One region of the Kitasatospora setae KM-6054 genome, then DNA from elsewhere that is predicted to be linked to it. Evidence: riboswitches for the same ligand, from Rfam matches in the RefSeq annotation. Region 1 holds a riboswitch; each other region holds the start of a gene.
What was found. Region 1 has a riboswitch for cyclic di-AMP ahead of KSE_RS45900 (LysM peptidoglycan-binding domain-containing protein). Riboswitches for the same ligand answer to the same signal wherever they lie in the genome.
Positions count from the first base shown of each region.

Region 2: linked by a shared signal. The riboswitch ahead of KSE_RS10700 (C40 family peptidase) and the one ahead of KSE_RS45900 (LysM peptidoglycan-binding domain-containing protein) in region 1 are both predicted to bind cyclic di-AMP.
Region 3: linked by a shared signal. The riboswitch ahead of KSE_RS21135 (M23 family metallopeptidase) and the one ahead of KSE_RS45900 (LysM peptidoglycan-binding domain-containing protein) in region 1 are both predicted to bind cyclic di-AMP.
Region 4: linked by a shared signal. The riboswitch ahead of KSE_RS12920 (M23 family metallopeptidase) and the one ahead of KSE_RS45900 (LysM peptidoglycan-binding domain-containing protein) in region 1 are both predicted to bind cyclic di-AMP.

Region 1 is NC_016109.1:5,175,685-5,180,175, forward strand. Features, by position in the region: gene KSE_RS23040 (MazG family protein) at 1-181, shown strand, start outside; gene KSE_RS38745 (SDR family NAD(P)-dependent oxidoreductase) at 268-699, opposite strand; gene KSE_RS23050 (cytochrome P450 family protein) at 854-2,098, shown strand; cyclic di-AMP (ydaO/yuaA leader) riboswitch at 2,333-2,530, shown strand; gene KSE_RS45900 (LysM peptidoglycan-binding domain-containing protein) at 2,534-3,274, shown strand; gene eno (phosphopyruvate hydratase) at 3,565-4,491, shown strand, end outside.
Region 2 is NC_016109.1:2,417,542-2,422,032, reverse strand. Features, by position in the region: gene KSE_RS10710 (NYN domain-containing protein) at 1-559, shown strand, start outside; gene KSE_RS10705 (C40 family peptidase) at 745-1,782, shown strand; cyclic di-AMP (ydaO/yuaA leader) riboswitch at 2,175-2,331, shown strand; gene KSE_RS10700 (C40 family peptidase) at 2,342-3,439, shown strand; gene KSE_RS10695 (C40 family peptidase) at 3,668-4,491, shown strand, end outside.
Region 3 is NC_016109.1:4,748,564-4,753,054, forward strand. Features, by position in the region: gene KSE_RS40250 (hypothetical protein) at 1-115, opposite strand, end outside; gene KSE_RS21120 (TetR-like C-terminal domain-containing protein) at 177-761, opposite strand; gene KSE_RS21125 (alpha/beta fold hydrolase) at 761-1,615, opposite strand; gene KSE_RS21130 (YiaA/YiaB family inner membrane protein) at 1,753-2,043, opposite strand; cyclic di-AMP (ydaO/yuaA leader) riboswitch at 2,281-2,444, shown strand; gene KSE_RS21135 (M23 family metallopeptidase) at 2,455-3,240, shown strand; gene KSE_RS21140 (DUF3995 domain-containing protein) at 3,253-3,735, opposite strand; gene KSE_RS21145 (hypothetical protein) at 3,863-4,491, opposite strand, start outside.
Region 4 is NC_016109.1:2,931,801-2,936,291, reverse strand. Features, by position in the region: gene KSE_RS12930 (PP2C family protein-serine/threonine phosphatase) at 14-1,225, shown strand; gene KSE_RS12925 (hypothetical protein) at 1,695-1,889, shown strand; cyclic di-AMP (ydaO/yuaA leader) riboswitch at 2,251-2,403, shown strand; gene KSE_RS12920 (M23 family metallopeptidase) at 2,409-3,428, shown strand; tRNA gene KSE_RS12915 (tRNA-Gly) at 3,580-3,653, opposite strand; tRNA gene KSE_RS12910 (tRNA-Pro) at 3,805-3,878, shown strand; gene tig (trigger factor) at 4,133-4,491, shown strand, end outside.

The sequences.
Region 1 (4,491 bases):
CGGCGTGCCGGACGCGCCGTACGCGCTCCCCGGCGAACTCACCGCCGAGTCGGCCGGCGAGCTGCTGCTGGCCGTCGCGCAGCGCGCCCACGACCGGGGGGTGGACGTGGACGCGGCCCTGCGGGCGGCGGCCCGCCGCTACCGCGCGGCGGTCCGGGCGGCGGAGGGGCTGCGGGACTGACCGGCGGCGATCGCCTGCATCCTGCTTTTCACCGGGTCCGAGACGACCGTCAACCCGATCGGCAACGGCGTGTACGCCGCGGCCGGCTAGCCGGCCAGCGGGACGTCCGCGACCGGGCGGCGCTGGGCCGGGACGATTTCGCCGACCACCTCGCCGATCGCCTCGCCGACCAGGGCGAGCAGTTCGGCGAGCGGGTTCAGGTGGCCGGGCAGGTCGGCGAGCTGGACGATCCGCTCGCCCTCCGGGCCGGCCACCGCGAACAGGTCGATCGGGCCGAGGTGCTTGACGGCGGTGTCGACCAGGGCGGCGATGTCCGCGGGGTGGTGGATGTCGCCGGAGACGCCGACCGCCGGGCAGCCGGGGCGGTCGAGTTCGGCGGCCAGGTCCTCGGCGACGCCGGGGCGCAGGTCGGCGATGAGCAGGCCGGCCGCGCCCGCCGCGGAGAACCGGCGGGCCAGGTCGGCCCCCGAACCCCCGTCGAGCACCGCGACGACCACCACCGCACCGGTTACCCGCATGGTCTGCTCCCCTCTCAGAGCGAACCCGTGGCCGGCCCGCACGCCGCCCACTGTGGTTATCGGAGGATCGTAGGCACGCCCCGACGCTCCGCAACAGGGAATACCCACCAGGTGACCAGACTCACGCGACGGCGCTTCCCGATACGGTCAAGACATGCCCGATCAGCCCCGCGCCGCCCATCCGCAACTCTTCACCTGGGAGTTCGCGGCCGACCCCTACCCGGCGTACGCCTGGCTGCGCGAGCACGCCCCGGTGCACCGCACCACCCTGCCGAGCGGGGTCGACGCCTGGCTGGTCACCCGCTACGCGGACGCCCGGCAGGCGCTGGCGGACGCCCGGCTGTCGAAGAACCCGGCGCACCACAGCGAGCAGGCCCACCGCAGCGGACGGGTCGGCATCCCGGGCGAGCGGCAGGCCGACCTGATGACCCACCTGCTGAACATCGACCCGCCCGACCACACCCGGCTGCGCCGGCTGGTCTCCAAGGCGTTCACCCCGCGCCGGGTGGCCGAGTTCGAACCGCGGGTGCGGGAGATCACCGACCGGCTGATCGACTCCTTCGCCGGCCGCGGCGAGGCCGACCTGATCCACGAGTTCGCCTTCCCGCTGCCCATCTACGCGATCTGCGACCTGCTCGGCGTCCCGCCCGAGGACCAGGACGACCTGCGCGACTGGGCCGGGATGATGATCCGTCACACGGGCGGGAAGCGGGGAGGGGTGGGCCGCGCCGTCAAGCAGATCCGCGGCTACCTGGCCGACCTGATCCACCGCAAGCGGGCCGACCTCGGCGACGACCTGATCTCCGGCCTGATCCGGGCCGGCGACCACGGTGAGCACCTCACCGAGAACGAGGCCGCGGCGATGGCCTTCATCTTGCTTTTCGCCGGGTTCGAGACCACCATCAACCTCATCGGCAACGGCATGTACGCGCTGCTGCGGAACCCGGACCAGCGCGCGCTGCTCCAGGGGTCGCTGGCCCGCGGCGAGTCCGGCCTGCTGGCCACCGGCGTCGAGGAACTGCTGCGCTACGACGGCCCGGTGGAGCTGGCGACCTGGCGCTTCGCCACCGCCCCGCTGACCATCGGCGGGGTGGACATCCCGGTCGGCGACCCGGTGCTGGTGGTGCTCGCCGCGGCCGACCGCGACCCGGCCCGGTTCGCCGCCGAGAACACCCTCGACCTGGCCCGCGCCGACAACCCGCACCTCGGTTTCGGTCACGGCATCCACTACTGCATCGGCGCCCCGCTGGCCCGGCTTGAGGGGCAGTACGCGATCGGCAGCCTACTGACCAGGCTTCCGGACGTTCGGCTGGCGGCCGATCCGGCCGGACTGCGCTGGCGGGGCGGGCTGATCATGCGCGGTCTGCGCGACCTCCCGATCTCCTTCACGCCCCGCTGACGCCGTTTCAACCCACCCGACACGCCGTACGACCGGGTCGACGACGCGCCGGGGCGGGGGCGCGCGTCGCACGCCTGCTCGGGAGAAATCAGGACATAAGCGGATCGTTCGTATACCCGAATCGAAGATCCGTAATTTCGGCGTGATCATGGTGATATGAGCTTGTGATTGCTCGTCAGCTTTGCCTACTCTCCGACATGCCCGCAGCTGCCGGGCCCCGACCGCGGTACGCCGAGTCCTGTCCGCCGCGTCCTCGGGCCATCGACCAGGTACCGGACAGGAGCGGGGGAACCAGTGTGAACGCCGTCGTCCCAACGGCTTGGGGTGAAGCCGCCGAGGAGCGGGCGCAACCGCGTCCGAACCGTCCGGCGGCCGGGCCAGCCTCCCGGTCCGAACCCGACAGCTCACCTCGCAGGCGTGCGGAGAGGAAGTCCCGTGCTGTTCTCCAACGCTGCCCGTCACCGCCGTAGTACCAAGGCCGAGAAGGTCATCGCCGCCGCCGGCGTGGCCTCGGTCGGCCTGGCCCTGCCCCTGCTCGCCGCCACCGGAGCGGCAGCCGCACCCGTCGACACCTGGGACCGCGTCGCCCAGTGCGAGAGCGGCGGCAACTGGAACACCAACACCGGGAACGGTTTCTACGGCGGCCTGCAGTTCACCTCCTCCACCTGGCGCGCCTACGGCGGCGCCCAGTACGCGGCCCGCGCCGACCAGGCCAGCCGCGCCCAGCAGATCGCGGTGGCCGAGCGGGTGCTCGCCGGCCAGGGCCCCGGCGCCTGGCCGGTCTGCTCCAAGCGGGCCGGACTCGCCAAGGGCGGCGCGCCCGCCGACGTCTCCGACGACGCCGCCTCGCGCTCCGGCGAGCGCACCCCCGCACCGCAGCCGCCGAAGGGCCAGCCGCCGACGAAGCCGGCCAAGCCCGGCGGCAAGCCCACCGCCACGCCCACCCGGCCCGCCGAGCAGCCGCGCTCCACCGACTCCCAGCCCGCCGCCGCCCCGCAGGCCGCCCCGCAGGACGCCACCGCCGGCGGCTACACCGTCCGGGAGGGCGACACGCTCTCCGGCATCGCCGTCGCCCGGCAGGTGGCCGGCGGCTGGGAGCGGATCTACCGGGACAACCACCAGCTGATCGGCGCCGACCCGGACCTGATCGTCCCCGGCCAGGTGCTCGCGCTCTGACCCCGCGGGGCGCCGGATCCCGGCATCCGGGACGCGCACGGCCGGCGGCCTGACGAGGCCCCGCCGCCGCCCTGACGAGGGCCGCGTCCCCTGACACCCCGTCCGCCCCCGGCACGCGCGGCGCGGTTCGCGCCGCCGGGAGCGGTGCGGCGGCCGTCAAACAGGTGAACTACCGGGGGGTAGTCCGGCCACACCGTGAGACGGGGCCCGGCCGAGAGTGGCCCAGCGGCGGTGTACGGCTAGGCTCTGGTCGTAACGACCACACATCCGCTTCCGCTAGGAGATGCCTCGTGCCGTCCATTGATGTCGTCGTAGCCCGTGAGATCCTCGACTCCCGCGGCAACCCCACGGTCGAGGTCGAGGTCGGTCTCGACGACGGCAGCACCGGTCGCGCGGCCGTCCCGTCGGGTGCCTCCACCGGCGCCTTCGAGGCCCTGGAGCTCCGCGACGGTGACAAGAACCGCTACTTCGGCAAGGGCGTCGAGAAGGCCGTCCTCGCCGTGATCGAGCAGATCGGCCCCGAGCTGGTCGGCTACGACGCCACCGAGCAGCGCCTCATCGACCAGGCCATGCTCGACCTGGACGCCACCCCGGACAAGTCCTCGCTCGGCGCCAACGCCATCCTCGGCGTCTCGCTCGCCGTGGCGCACGCCGCCTCCGAGGCCAGCGACCTGCCGCTGTTCCGCTACCTGGGCGGCCCGAACGCCCACGTGCTGCCCGTCCCGATGATGAACATCCTCAACGGCGGCTCGCACGCGGACTCCAACGTCGACATCCAGGAGTTCATGATCGCCCCGATCGGCGCGGAGTCCTTCTCCGAGGCCGTCCGCTGGGGCGTCGAGGTCTACCACACGCTCAAGGGCGTGCTGAAGGAGCGCGGCCTCTCCACCGGCCTGGGCGACGAGGGCGGCTTCGCCCCGAACCTGGACTCCAACCGGGAGGCCCTGGACCTCATCACCGAGGCCATCAAGAAGGCCGGCTACACCCCGGGCAAGGACGTCGCGCTCGCCCTGGACGTCGCCGCGTCCGAGTTCTTCAAGGACGGCGCCTACCAGTTCGAGGGCAAGGCGCTCTCCTCGGCCGACCTGATCGCGTACTACGCCGAGCTGGTCGCCGACTACCCGCTGGTCTCCATCGAGGACCCGCTGGACGAGTCCGACTGGGACGGCTGGAAGGCCATCACCGACGCGATCGGCGACAAGGTCCAGCTGGTCGGC
Region 2 (4,491 bases), 2.8 Mb from region 1:
GGACACCGTGCTGCAGTCCGCCCAGGGCCTGCAGCGCGAGCTGGCGCTGCCGGTCACCGCGCTGCGCCCGGCCGACCTGGTGGAGGCGGTCGAGCCCGGCTCGGCCTCGCCGCACGACGTGGCCCGGCGCGGTCTGGCCGAGGACGACCCGGCGCTGCTGGACCAGCTGCTGGCGATCCCGCAGGTCCACCTGGTGGTGGACGGCTACAACGTGACCAAGACCGGCTATCCCCAACTGCCGCTGGAGCAGCAGCGGATGCGGCTGCTGGGCGGCCTGGCGATGCTGGCCCAGCGCACCCAGGCCGAGGTGACCTGCGTCTTCGACGGCCAGGACCTGGACGTGCCGGTGATCATGGCGCCGCCGCGCGGGGTCCGGGTGCGGTTCAGCCGCACCGGGGAGACCGCGGACGAGCTGATCCGCCGACTGGTGCGGGCCGAGCCGCAGGGCCGTCCGGTGGTGGTGGTCTCCGCGGACAAGGAGGTCGCGGACGGGGTGCGCAAGGCCGGGGCGCGGCCGGTGGCCTCGGTGCTGCTGCTGAACCGGCTCTCCCGCAGCTGAGGGGCGGTCAGGGGGCCCGGAGGCGGCCGGAGTGTGACGGCCTTGTGAAAGGGGGCGGGGCGGTGGGACCGGAAGCCCCCCGGGAGTGGACGCGGAGGCAGGGACTTCACTAGGGTCTGGCGTCAAACCTATATTCCGGACCATCACTCGTTGGGGTGAGTCCAGCAGGAAGAAGGAGCTCCCCCTTGGCCTCCCACCGGCGTCCCAAGCAGCCGAGCCGTGCGCGGATCTCCGTGTTCACCGCCGCCGCCGCGACCGCGGTCGCCCTGACGGCCCAGGCCGGCGCGCACGCCGCCCCGGCCCAGCCGAACAAGGACGAGGTCAAGGCGCAGGTCGACAAGCTGCTGGAGGAGCAGGAGCAGGCCGCCGAGAAGTTCAACGGCGCCAAGGAGCGGTCCGACCAGCTGCGCAAGCAGGCCGACGACCTCCAGGACCAGGTGGCCCGCGGCCAGGAGCAGCTGACCGAGCTCTCCTCCGGCCTCGCGGCGGTCGCCGGGGACCAGTACCGGCAGGGCGGCGTCGACCCGTCGATGCAGCTGATGCTCTCGTCCAACCCGGACAAGTACCTCGCCCAGGCGGCCTCGTTCGACCAGGCCGCCAGCACCCAGGCCGAGACGCTGAAGTCGCTCAAGGAGCAGCAGCGCCGCCTGGACCAGCAGAAGCAGGAGGCCGCCCAGGTCCTGCACGAGCTGGACACCCAGACCCAGGCGCTCAACGACGCCAAGAGCGAGGTCAACGGCAAGCTCGCCGAGGCGCAGAAGCTGCTCGCCAAGCTGAGCGCCGCGGACCGCGCCGCGATCCTGCGGGACACCGGCGGCACCGCCTCGCGCAGCTCCAACCGGGTCGACCCGGCCTCCCTGCCGCAGGCCAGCGGCTACGCCGCGACCGCGGTGGCGGCGGCGCTCGGCAAGCAGGGCTCCGCGTACGTGTGGGGCGCCACCGGCCCGAACACCTTCGACTGCTCCGGCCTGATGGTGTGGGCGTACGCGAAGGCCGGCGTCTCGCTGCCGCGCACCTCGCAGTCGCAGGGCAGCTACGGCGTGAACGTCGGCACCGACTGGCACAACGCGCAGCCGGGCGACCTGGTCGTCTACTACGGCGACCGGCACCACGTCGGCATGTACATCGGCGACGGCATGGTGGTCCACGCGCCGCGCACCGGCGACGTGGTGAAGGTGATGAAGGTCGACACCCTGCCGATCTCGACCATCCGCCGGGTCTGACCCGCGCCGGTCCGACGGCTTCCGGTCTGACGGGCCGACGAATCGGACAAACGCCCCACCGGGCGACAACTGACGCATAGTGACACGCCCGGGCGGGCCGAGATCCCCTTGTGATCTGCGACACGTCCGGGTCTGTCGCTTCTGGACCACATCATGAGAATTGCTACGCCCTGCGTCATGAAGTGCTCACTATCGGTCACATTTTGCCGGGTGTTTGATTCAGAATCAGATTTTTTTCCGACAAAGATTTGAGCGGATCACGGATCGGTTACTAGGGTCATGTCTCGACCACCGCAGAGTCGATCGCCCAAGGGGGGCGGCGGCGGGGGTCGCCGCCGAGTCCGTGACGCAGCGGGCAGACCGTCAACACCGGGTCTGCTGACGGGGATACCCCTGCGGGGGTGCTGTCGAACGGAGCCGGGGAACCACGTTCCCCCGGGGTGAATCGGCGCCAGGTCGGCCGCCGCGCGCGGCCGGTGAGGCGTCGTAGGGCAATCTCTTCCAGCCCGAACCCGTCAGCTCACCCGGTAGGCGGTCGAGGAAGAAGGAGTCCGCCTTCGTGGCGTCCCATCGTCGTCCCAAGCCCGCGAGCCGTGCCCGGGTCTCGATTCTCACTGCGACCGCCGCCGCCGCCGTGGCGCTCTCCGCCCAGGGCGGGGCGCACGCCGATCCCGCGCCGACCAAGGACCAGGTCAAGCAGCAGGTCGACCAGCTCAACGAAGAGGCCGAGATCAAGACCGAGGCGCTGAACGCCTCGGTCGAGAAGCAGCAGGACCTGCAGAAGCAGGTCGGCCAGCTGCAGGACCAGCTCGCCCGGCAGCAGGGGCAGGTGACCACCGTCCAGGAGAGCCTGGCCGGGATCGCCGCCGAGCAGTACCGGACCGGCAGCATGCCGCAGACCATGCAGCTGATGCTCTCCAGCACCCCGGACGCCTTCCTCGGCCAGGCCGGCGCGCTGAACGTGGTCGGCTCCACCCAGGCCGACCTGCTCAAGAGCTTCAAGGACGAGCAGTCCAAGCTCGACGCGCAGCGCAAGGAGGCCGAGAGCAAGCTCGCCGAGCTGGACACCACCACCAAGGCCCTGCAGGCCGACAAGGCGGACGTCCAGGCGAAGCTCGCCAAGGCCCAGGAGCTGCTCAACACGCTGACCCAGCAGGAGCGCGAGCAGATCGCCGCCGCCGAGGCCAAGGCCGCCGCGGACGCCAAGGCGAAGGCCGACGCCGCGGCCTCCGCGGCCTCCGCCGCCTCGCAGGACCGCGCCTCGCGGAGCACCGACCGGCCCGCGCTGGACGCGCCCGCGCCCTCGAACTTCTCCGGCAACGCGGTCGGCGCGGCCGTCTCCAAGCTGGGCAGCTGGTACGCGTACGGCGCCGCCGGGCCGAGCAGCTTCGACTGCTCCGGCCTGATGCAGTGGGCCTACAAGCAGGCCGGCGTGTCGATCCCGCGCACCTCCCAGGCGCAGGCGGGGGCCGGCACCAGCCTGGGCACCGACATCGCCAACGCCCGCCCGGGCGACCTGATCATCTACTACGGCGACCAGCACCACGTCGGGATGTACGTCGGCAACGGGCAGATGATCCACGCCCCGCACACCGGCGCGCAGGTCCGCTACGAGTCGGCGACCGCGATGCCGATCAACCGGATCGTCCGGATCTGACCCGGCCCGGGGCCCGTTCGGGGCCCCGGCGGGACGTGCGGCCCGGTGCCCCCAAGGGGTGCCGGGCCGTTCCCGTGCGGATGTCCGATTGGGGGTCAAATATTCGGGGCTGTCGGGGTTTGGACTGGATCGATCCGACTCGCTAACCTCTGCCCCCGGGCCCCCGCGAGGACGGCCGTCCGACCGCGGACGGCGGCGGAGGCCGGCCGCAGAACGGAGCCGTCGCGCGTGTCCGTGCCCCGCCGCACCCCACTGCCCGGTGTCCAGCGCATCGCCCGGGCCCTGGCGCTCACCGCCGCCGCGACCAGCGCGCTCGGACTGACCGTCGGCGGGGCCGCCGCCGCCCCGCTGAGCCCCGCCGACCCGCCGAACCGGGCCGAGGTCAAGCAGCAGGTCGACCAGCTCTACGAGGAGGCCGAGCGGGCCTCGGAGACGTACAACGCGGCGCAGGAGCGGCTCAGGACCCTGCAGGCCGAGACCGGCACCCTCCAGGACCAGGTCGCCGCCGGGCAGGACGAGCTCAACCGGATGCGCGGCGACCTGGCCGCCGTCGCCGCCGCCCAGTACCGCTCCCAGGGCGTCGACCCGACCGTCCGGCTGATGCTCGACCAGGACCCGGCCGGCTACCTGACCGGCGCCCGCTCGCTCGAACAGGCCACCGCCCGGCAGAGCGACAGCCTGCGCGACCTGGCCGAGCGGCAGCGCCGGCTGGACGAGCGGCGGCGGGAGGCCGGCGGCAAGCTGGCCGAGCTGGAGCAGGCCAGGCAGCGGCTGGCCGCCGCCAAGGAGGACGTCCACGAGCGGCTGCTCCGGGCGCAGCGGCTGCTGAACTCGCTGGCCCCCGCCGAACGGGTCCGGATGGCCGCCGACGACGCCCGGGAGGCCCGGCAGCGCGCCACCCGCGGCACCGACCGGATCGACCTCGGCGACCAGCCGCCGTCCTCCGACCGGGCCGGGGCCGCGCTGGCCGCCGCGATCTCCAAGATCGGGTCGCCCTACGTCTACGGATCGACCGGCCCCGGCACCTTCGACTGCTCCGGTCTGATGTACTG
Region 3 (4,491 bases), 430 kb from region 1:
TGAGCGGGCCGAGACCGGTCCGGTGCTCCGCCGCGGCGTGCGCGCCGGGGGCGGTCAGGGAGGCGACCACGCCGACGGCGAGCGAGGCAAAGGCGAGCATGCTGCGCTTCTTCATACCGGGTAGAACGCGGCAGGCCCCCAGGAGGTCACGGGGGCCCGGCGCGCTGCCGGGGCGCTCACCCGCCTTCCGCGCCGGGCCAGTTGGCCAGCCCCTCGACCAGCACCCCGGTCAGCCGCTCCAGCGTGACGTCGGTGCCCTCGGCGAGCCGGAACGCCCCCGCCGTGGTCAACGAGGCGTAGCCGTGCGCCGCGGCCCGCAGCGTCCGCACCGCGTGCACCGCCTCCGAGCCCGCCAGGCCGTAGCCGCGCAGCACCGCGAACAGCACGCCCACCAGCCGCTCGGCGGCCGCCGCCAGCTCGGGCCCGGGCTCCGGGTCCGGCGCCTGCGGCAGCGCCGCGTACCGCAGCGGGTGGCGCAGCGCGTAGCCCGCGTAGGCGGCGAGCAGGGCCCGGACCGCCGCGTCCCGGGAGTGGCCCAGGACGGCCGCCGCCAGGTGGTCGGTCAGCTCCTCGGTGGTGCGGACGGCGACCAGCCGGCGCAGCTCGGGCAGGCCGCCGGCGACGTGCTTGTACAGCGAGGGGGTGGCGACCCCGGCCCGGGCGGCGACGGCGGCCAGGGTCAGCGCGTCGGCGCCGCGCTCGTCGATCAGGTCCAGGGCGTGGTCCACCACGGCGGCGGTGGAGAGTCCGGCGCGGGGCATCAGCGGGCGGCCTTGTCGTCGCCGTGGGCGCCGGCCCGCTCGGCCAGGAACGGCAGCAGGGCGTCGGCGACGGCCTGCGGGCGGCCGGCCATCGGGTAGTGGCCCGCCCCCCCGATCATCACCTTGCGGCCGCGCAGCGCGGCGGCCTGCCGGTCCGCGACCAGCTCCGGCGCGGGGAAGTCCGGGTCCTTCCCGCCCATCAGCACCAGCGCGGGCACGTCGACCGCCGCGCACCAGCCGACCGGCGCCGAGTCGCCCTTCAGGTAGCCGCGCAGCGCCGCCTTCCGGCCGGGCTCGCGGAGCATCGCGGACAGGCCGGCCCGGTAGGCGTCGAAGTCGGCGGGCCGGGCGCCGGCCGGGTAGTAGAACTTCTGCAGCGCGCCCCACAGCCCGGGGAAGGTGCTGACCAGCGGCGCGGCCAGGCCGAACAGCGCCTTCTGGAAGCCGTTCAGCGGCAGGTTCTCGACGAACGCGTCGATCAGCACCACCCCGCCGGTCCGCTCGGGGGCGAGCGCGGCGGCGCGGACCACGGTGGCGCCGGTGTACGAGCTGCCGACCAGGACGGCGCCGCGCAGGTCCAGGTGGGCCAGCAGGGCGGCCAGGTCCCCGGCGATCGCGGCCGGGGTGTGGTCGGTGAAGCCGGTCGAGGACTCGCCCATCCCGCGCAGGTCCATGGTGACCACCCGGTGCCCGGCGGCGGACAGCAGCGGGACGAGGTGCCGGTAGACGGCGCGCTGGTCGAGCATGCCGGGCAGCAGGACGACCGGGACGCCGGCGCCGGGGGCGTCGTCGTAGGCGATCCGGCCGCCGGTGACGTCGAGGTACCGGGTGGTGGTGCCGGTGGTGCTGGTCATCGCGGGCCTCCTGGGCGGGCGTGGTCCGGCGCACCGGGCGCTTCCGGCCCGGCTGCTGCCGATAGCCATAAAGCTAAGGCTAATAGCCTTAGCCGTCAACCCGGCGCGGTCGCCCGGCGCGGTCGCCCGGCGCGGCCTCAGATGCCCTCCACCCGGTACGGGTCGTGCTCGGAGATCAGCTTCTCCAGTCGGGCCTGGTCGACCCGGCTGGTCAGCGCCCCCTCCTCCTGGCGGTCCCGGACCACTTTGGCCAGCGTGAACGCGGAGGTGACGACGTAGAGCAGGCCGACCGCGAGGAAGGCCCGCATCCAGGCGCTGACCGGGAGGTAGGCGATCCCCAGGGCGAGGGCGACCAGGGCGAAGCCGAAGGACGCGACGGCCTGCAGGAAGTACGCGGAGGTGGTGCGCTGCGGCACGGGTGCGGTCATGGGCCCAGGGTCCCGCCGGGTCGGGCGCCGGTCGTGAGTACGGATACTCATCCGGCCCGTCACGATCCGTCACCCGGGCCGGGTGGCCGAAAACCCGGTGGTCGACAAACCGTCACAAACCGCCCGTAGGGCGTCAGGAAAGTTCCACCGCACCTCGGCAGGCGCTTGGAATCATGGGGTCCATAGGATTAACGTTTGATAACGCAGCGCGGTCGGCAACGCCGTAACCATGCGGCACCGTGCGCCACGCCTAATCCATCCGGGCCCGTCCTCGCGGACGGCCCAGGAGCCGGGGAACCACGTTCCACCGGGGTGAATCGGGACGGCCCTGGGCCCGACCGTAGGAGACCTTCCACCTCCGAACCCGTCAGCTAACCCGGTCGGCGGCAGGGAAGGAAGGAGCGCGCCCCCGTGGCGTCGACCTACACCGAGAGCACCGGCACCCAGCTGCTCGACCACCCGGCCGAGACCGAGGCCGCCCGGCACCGGCTGCCCCGCCAGCCCCGCACCGGCGCCCCGCTGCTGGGCGTCACCGCGATGACCGCCGCGCTCAGCGCCACCGGCCTCGCCGCCGCCCCCGCCGTCCAGGCCGCGACCGCGCCCGCTCCGGTCAGCGCCGCCGACCAGGCCGCCGACGGCCCGCTCGCCGCCGACCCCGGCCTCGCCCTCGCCGCCCGCATCCTGCAGCAGGCCGACGGCCAGCGCACCGCCGCCGACGAGACCGCCCGGGTCGCCGCCGCCGAGGAGGCCGAGGCCAAGCGCGCCGAACGCGAGGCCGAGGCGGAGGCCGCCACCGGACGGCCCGAGGCCGCGCTGCCGGTCGCCGGCTACCGGCTCACCGCCGAGTTCGCCCAGGCCGGCGCCCACTGGGCCCACCTGCACACCGGCCTGGACTTCGCCGCCCGCACCGGCACCCCCGTCACCGCCGTCGCCGCCGGCACCGTCACCGCGGCCGGCTGGTCCGGCGCGTACGGCTACCGGGTCATCCAGACCCTCCCCGACGGCACCGAGCTCTGGTACTGCCACCTCTCCCGGATCAGCACCCCGGCCGGTCCGGTCACCACCGACACCGTCCTCGGCACCGTCGGCGCCACCGGCAACGTCACCGGCCCGCACCTCCACCTGGAGGTCCGCCCGGCCGGCGGCGCCCCCGTCGACCCGCTGCCCTGGCTCCGGCAGCTCGGCCTCCAGCCGTAGCGCCCCGCCGCCTCACGCCCCGCGCGGGCCGCGCGGGAACGCCGCCAGGGCGAAGAGCAGGCCGCCGGCCAGGAAGAACGGCTCGTAGAGGAAGGTCGCGAAGCGGGCCATCGCGTCCAGGCCGGCGGGCGAGCTCCGGCCCAGGGCCAGGGCGATCCAGTCCGGGACGGACGGGACGGCGTGCGCCACCAGCAGCAGCGCGGTGCCCCGGGCGGCCACCCGCAGCGGCCGGGCCGGCAGCCGGGCGCCCCAGGGGCGGACCAGGGCCAGGGCCAGCCCGGCGGCCGCCGCGCAGAGCGGGACCGCCACGACGTCGATCACCAGCAGCGGGGTGCTGTCCCGCACCGACAGCCCGTCGGGCAGGCCGAGCCGGCCGCCCAGCAGCCAGTACAGGTGCACCAGCGCGAACAGGGCGGACCAGGCGGCGGCGGCGTACGCGGCACACGCGGCGTACGGGACGCGGACGGTGCGGGCGGTGCGGGCGGTGGAGGTCATGGCCCCCACCCTGCCGCCGGGCGGCCGCCGGGCGGATCCTCCGCACGTACCCGGCGGGTGGCCCGGCAGGGCGATCTCCCGGCCGTCCGGGGTCGTCCGGGGGGACGAGCCCGGCCCCGGCGGACCCTCAGTACTCCTCGGGGGCGAGGTCGGGGAACTCCTCCAGGAGCAGCCGCGGCAGCCCCGGGACGGTCCACTCGCCGCACAGGTCGATCGCGGCCTGCGCCACCGCCTCCTCGAACTCCTCGAACCCGCCCGCGAGTTCGTCCGGCATCGGCAGGCCGCGGGCGGACCGTTCGGCCAGGTTGCGGTAGCTGCGCCGCATCAGGCCCTGCTCCAGCAGCCGGCGGGCCCCGTCGGTGGAGACGCCGATCAGCAGCGGGCGGCCGGGCTGGTCCCACTGGCCGTCGCCGTCCAGCCCGGGGAGCCGGTCGAAGGCGGCGAAGCGGTCAGCCTCCGGGAGGGCGCGGAACGCGGTCAGCCAGGCCCGGACGGCGTCCGGGTCGTCGACCGGCACCTCGTCCGCGCGCAGCAGCAGCGCGTACAGCCGGGGCCAGGTCACCAGGTCGGCGCGGCGCAGCAGGGAGAGCAGCACCTCGCCCTGCCAGTCGGTCTCGGCCCGGAGCTTCTCGGTGCGCTTGGTGTTCAGCCGGCGGGCCGCCCGCTGCCACTCGATCAGCAGCCGGACCGCCGCCGGGTACGCCGCCGGATCGCCGTCCGGCTGCACGTACAGGTGCAGCTGCTCGTACAGCAGGT
Region 4 (4,491 bases), 2.2 Mb from region 1:
AAGGTCGGTCCCCATGGCCGGCAGCGCGCGTCCCAGTGCGACGGGCCGGGGCGGCGCGCCGTCCCGCGAACCCGTGACGGCCCGGCTGCGCGGCGCGCTGTACCGGGCCCGACGCAGGCTGCGCCGGGCCGGCGTCGACTACTTCCGCGGCGACGGCGCCGACTGGGTGGCGTTCACCGCGCTCGCCCTGGCCGTCCCGCTGCTGGTGCTGCTCAACATCCTCGCCCCGGACTGGGCCCCGCCCACCGCCCTGGTGCTCCCGGTGCTGGCCGGCGCGCTGCTGCTGCGCCCCGGCACCCTGGTGCTGCTGTACGCCGTCGCGGCCCTCGGCCTGGTCACCGAGTCGGTGGTGCACACCGGCGAGCAGCTGGCCGCCGACCTCCCCACCGCCTACAGCCACGGCGTCAGCCCCGGCGCCGCCCTGGTGGTCGGCGCGGTCGGCGTCGCCGGGCTGCTGGTCGCCCAGTTCCGCCGTCGGATCGGCGTGCCCTGGCGCGGCGGCTCCACCATGCTGTTCGACCTGCGCGAACGGATCCGGGTCCAGGGCCGGTTCCCGCAGCTGCCCGACGGCTGGCACACCGACACCGCGCTCCGCCCGGCCGGCGGCCAGTCCTTCTCCGGCGACTTCATGGTCGCCGCCCGCACCGGCCCCGGCGGCCGGGTGCTGGAGACCGTGCTCGCCGACGTCTCCGGCAAGGGCATGGACGCGGGCAGCCGCGCCCTGCTGCTCTCCGGCGCCTTCGGCGGACTGCTCGGCTCGCTGCCCGCCCACGACTTCCTGCCCGCCGCCAACGGCTACCTGCTGCGCCAGGACTGGGCCGAGGGCTTCGCCACCGCCGTCCACCTGGTCATCGACCTGGACACTGGCGAGTACGAACTCCTCTCGGCCGGCCACCTGCCCGGCATGCACCGGCTGGCCGGGGCCGGCCGCTGGGAGGTCAAGGAGGCCGAGGGCCCGCTGCTCGGTGTCTACGACGGCGCCAAGTTCGAGGGCGTGCGCGGCGTCCTGGGCCCCGGCGACCTGCTGATGCTGTGCACCGACGGCATGGTCGAGATCCCCGGCCGCGACCTCGGCGAGGGCATGGACCGGCTGATGGGCGAGGCCGACCGGCTGGTCGCCACCACCCCGGTGAGCGGCCGCTCCGGCGCCGCGGTCCGGCTGATCGACAGCGTCGCCAAGCACGTCAACGACGACCGCGCCGTGCTGCTGGTCTGGCGCCGCTGAACCCCGGCCGCGCGCCGTCCGGACGCTCCCCGTACGCTCTCCGTACCCGCCCCGTACCCGCTCCGTCCGGCCGTGCGCCAACTGTGGTGGACCGGTGTGGAATCGCCCGGCACGGGGTGCCCACGGAGTGTCAAACCCGAACGTTGATCTTCGGCCAATTCCGTTGCCCCACCCGCCCCGTGGGCCACGGCCCGGCTGCCTGCCGGTTTGCCCCCGCGGGCCCCGCGGACGGCCTCCCGCCGACGCTCCGTCAGGACCCGTCCGCTATCGTCGCGGACGGCGAAAATCAGTCCCAGTACGCGGGTTGGGGCCCCCGGTGACGGGGCAAGTCCTTTACGCACTCCGCACGAGCGACCACACTGAGTCCGGATGGAGTGGTGGGGACACGGGGGGCAGGGGCCGGTTTCCGCCTGGAACCATCGCCGGTTCCGACCCGAATCCCCGCCACGAATCGAGGAAGTGAGTCCCCGTGGCCTTCTCCGTCTCCGCCCTTGTCCTGTTCGGCATCATCGTCTTCATCTTCATCCGCAACAAGCAGCTGAAGGGCGGGCACGCGGTCATCGCCGCGCTGTTCGGCTTCATGCTCAGCCAGTCGACGATGGCCGGGCCGATCCAGCAGTTCCTCCAGTCGGTCTCCAAGGCGATCGCGGGCATCGCCGGCTGACCCCCCCGAGACCCCTCCCGGACGGCCGCGGGACCTCCTGCCCCGTCCCGAAGTCCCGTCCGCGGGTGACCAGGGTCACCCGCCCCGTCACGCCTGGTCGGCGCCCGAACGCGCACGGTGACCGAAGTCGCCCGCTGTACGCCGTTCGTGGGCGCACCGTCATGATCCCGTACGCGCAGCGCGGCCTGCCGACGGCGGAGCGTGACCTGGCGGACCGTCAGCCCCCTCCCGGGTCCGGGAACGGGGCTTTTCGGCGCTTGCCAGCTCCGCGAGCCGTGGGTTTTGCTTCCTCCGCAGCCCGGACATCGGCCGGGTGGGCCACCGAGCGGAACGCCTAGTCCTGCCGTCGCTCGGTGCCGACCAGAACACCACGCCACGGCAGGAGCGGGGGAACCACAGGTAGTACGCCGGGCCCGGAACGCACGGGAACGGCTCGGGGTGAAGCCGCGGAGACGCGGCCGGGCAACTCTCGCCCGAACCCGACAGCTCACCTCGCAGGCGTCGGAGAGGAACAGCTTCATGTCCGCTCAGGGCAAGCACCGCAAGCCGCGCCTGGCCACCGTCGTCCGCATCGCCATCGCCACCGGCGTGGCCGGCGCCGCGATCGGCCTCCCGGCCACTGCCGCCTCCGCGCACGGCACCGCCGACCACCAGGACGGCGGCCGCTCGTGGGCCAACGTCTCCGTCGACGCGACCCCGGTCGCCGACACCGCCGCGGACAGCGCCTCCAGCGCCGCCCCGGCCGCCGACCAGACCTACCGGGTCGTCTCCGGCGACACCCTCTCCAAGATCGCCACCGCGAAGAACGTGGACGGCGGCTGGGAGAAGCTCTACCAGGACAACCGCTCGGTCATCGGCGGCAACCCGGACCTGATCCGCCCGGGCCAGCAGCTGACCCTCGGCGGCCAGGCCGCCGCCGCGTCCGCGCCCGCGTCCACCTCCTCGGACACCGCCGCCGCGGCCGCGCCGAAGACCTCGACCGGCACCGCCGCGAAGACCCAGGCCCAGACGAAGACCCAGACCCAGGTCCAGACCCAGACGAAGACCCAGACGAAGACCCAGACCCAGACCCAGAAGTCGACCTCGTCGTCGTCCTCCGCGGCCTCGTCCTCGTCGTCCGCCGCGACCGCCTCCTCCGGCTACGTCGCCCCGGCGCCGGGCAGCGTCACCACCGGCTACAAGGTGGCGGGCTCCAACTGGTCCAGCGGCTACCACACCGGCATCGACTTCCCGGTCTCCACCGGCACCAGCCTGAAGGCGATCGCCGGCGGCACCGTGGTCTCGGCCGGCAACGGCGGCGCCTACGGCAACCAGGTCGTCATCAAGCTGGCCGACGGCAAGTACGCCCAGTACGCGCACCTGTCCTCGATCTCGGTCTCGGCCGGCCAGGCCGTGACCGCGGGCCAGCAGATCGGCCTCTCCGGTGCCACCGGCAACGTGACCGGCCCGCACCTGCACTTCGAGATCCGCACCACCCCGGACTACGGCTCCGACATCGACCCGGTCGCCTACCTGGCCGCCCACGGCGTCAACGTCTGATCCCCGGCACCACTCCCCGGAGGCCCCGCGCGAGAACCACCGCGCGGGGCCTCCGGGCTTCGCCGGGGCGCCCGGCCCCGGAACGGCTCCGGCCCGGCTGCGGAACGGCGAACGGCCCCGACCACCTGGGTGGTCGGGGCCGTCGGCCTCGTGGAGCGGGTGACGAGAATCGAACTCGCGTGACCAGTTTGGAAGACTGGGGCTCTACCATTGAGCTACACCCGCAGGGGAACGCCCGGCACCGCCCCGGAGGCGGTGAGGACTGGCCTAGCGTACCTGGTCGGGTCGGTGGATTGCACACTCCTTCCGCCTCGTCGGCTCGTCGATATCGCCCCGGTCGGGGGCGGGTCGGCGTGTACTCTTCTGCTCGGCACCACGGGGTGTGGCGCAGGTTGGTAGCGCGTCCGCTTTGGGAGCGGAAGGCCGTCGGTTCGAATCCGGTCACCCCGACCGTGTGCGGCAGGGTCTCGTCGGTGGGCGGGGCCCTGTTGTCGTTGCGGCGTCGCCGTCGCCGTCGTCGCGGCCCGCGCCCGTCCCCGCTCTTCCCGTTCCCGCCTCCCGGCCCGGTCCGTCCGGCCGGACCCCGGTGCCGGGCACAGCCGCTTTCGTGGTACCGGTAGGATGGATCGCTGGCGGTAGTACGGACAGCATTGCAGCCCCAACCGCCTATCGCCCTGACCGCAAGCCCCCTAGGAGACCCAACCGTGAAGAGCGCCGTCGAGACTCTGAACCCGACCCGGGTTCGACTTATCGTCGAGGTGCCCTTCGAGGAGCTCAAGCCCAGCCTCGACGCGGCGTACAAGAAGATCAACCAGCAGGTCACCGTTCCGGGCTTCCGCAAGGGCAAGATCCCGAACAAGGTGATCGACCAGCGCTTCGGCCGGGGCGCGGTGCTGGAGGAGGCCGTCAACGACGCGCTTCCGCGCTTCTACACGCAGGCCGTCGACGAGGGCCAGATCGACGTGCTGGGCCAGCCCGACATCACCGAGATCGAGGGTGTCGAGAACCTGGCCGACGGCGGGGACCTCAAGTTCACCGCCGAGGTCGACGTGCGCCCCGAGGT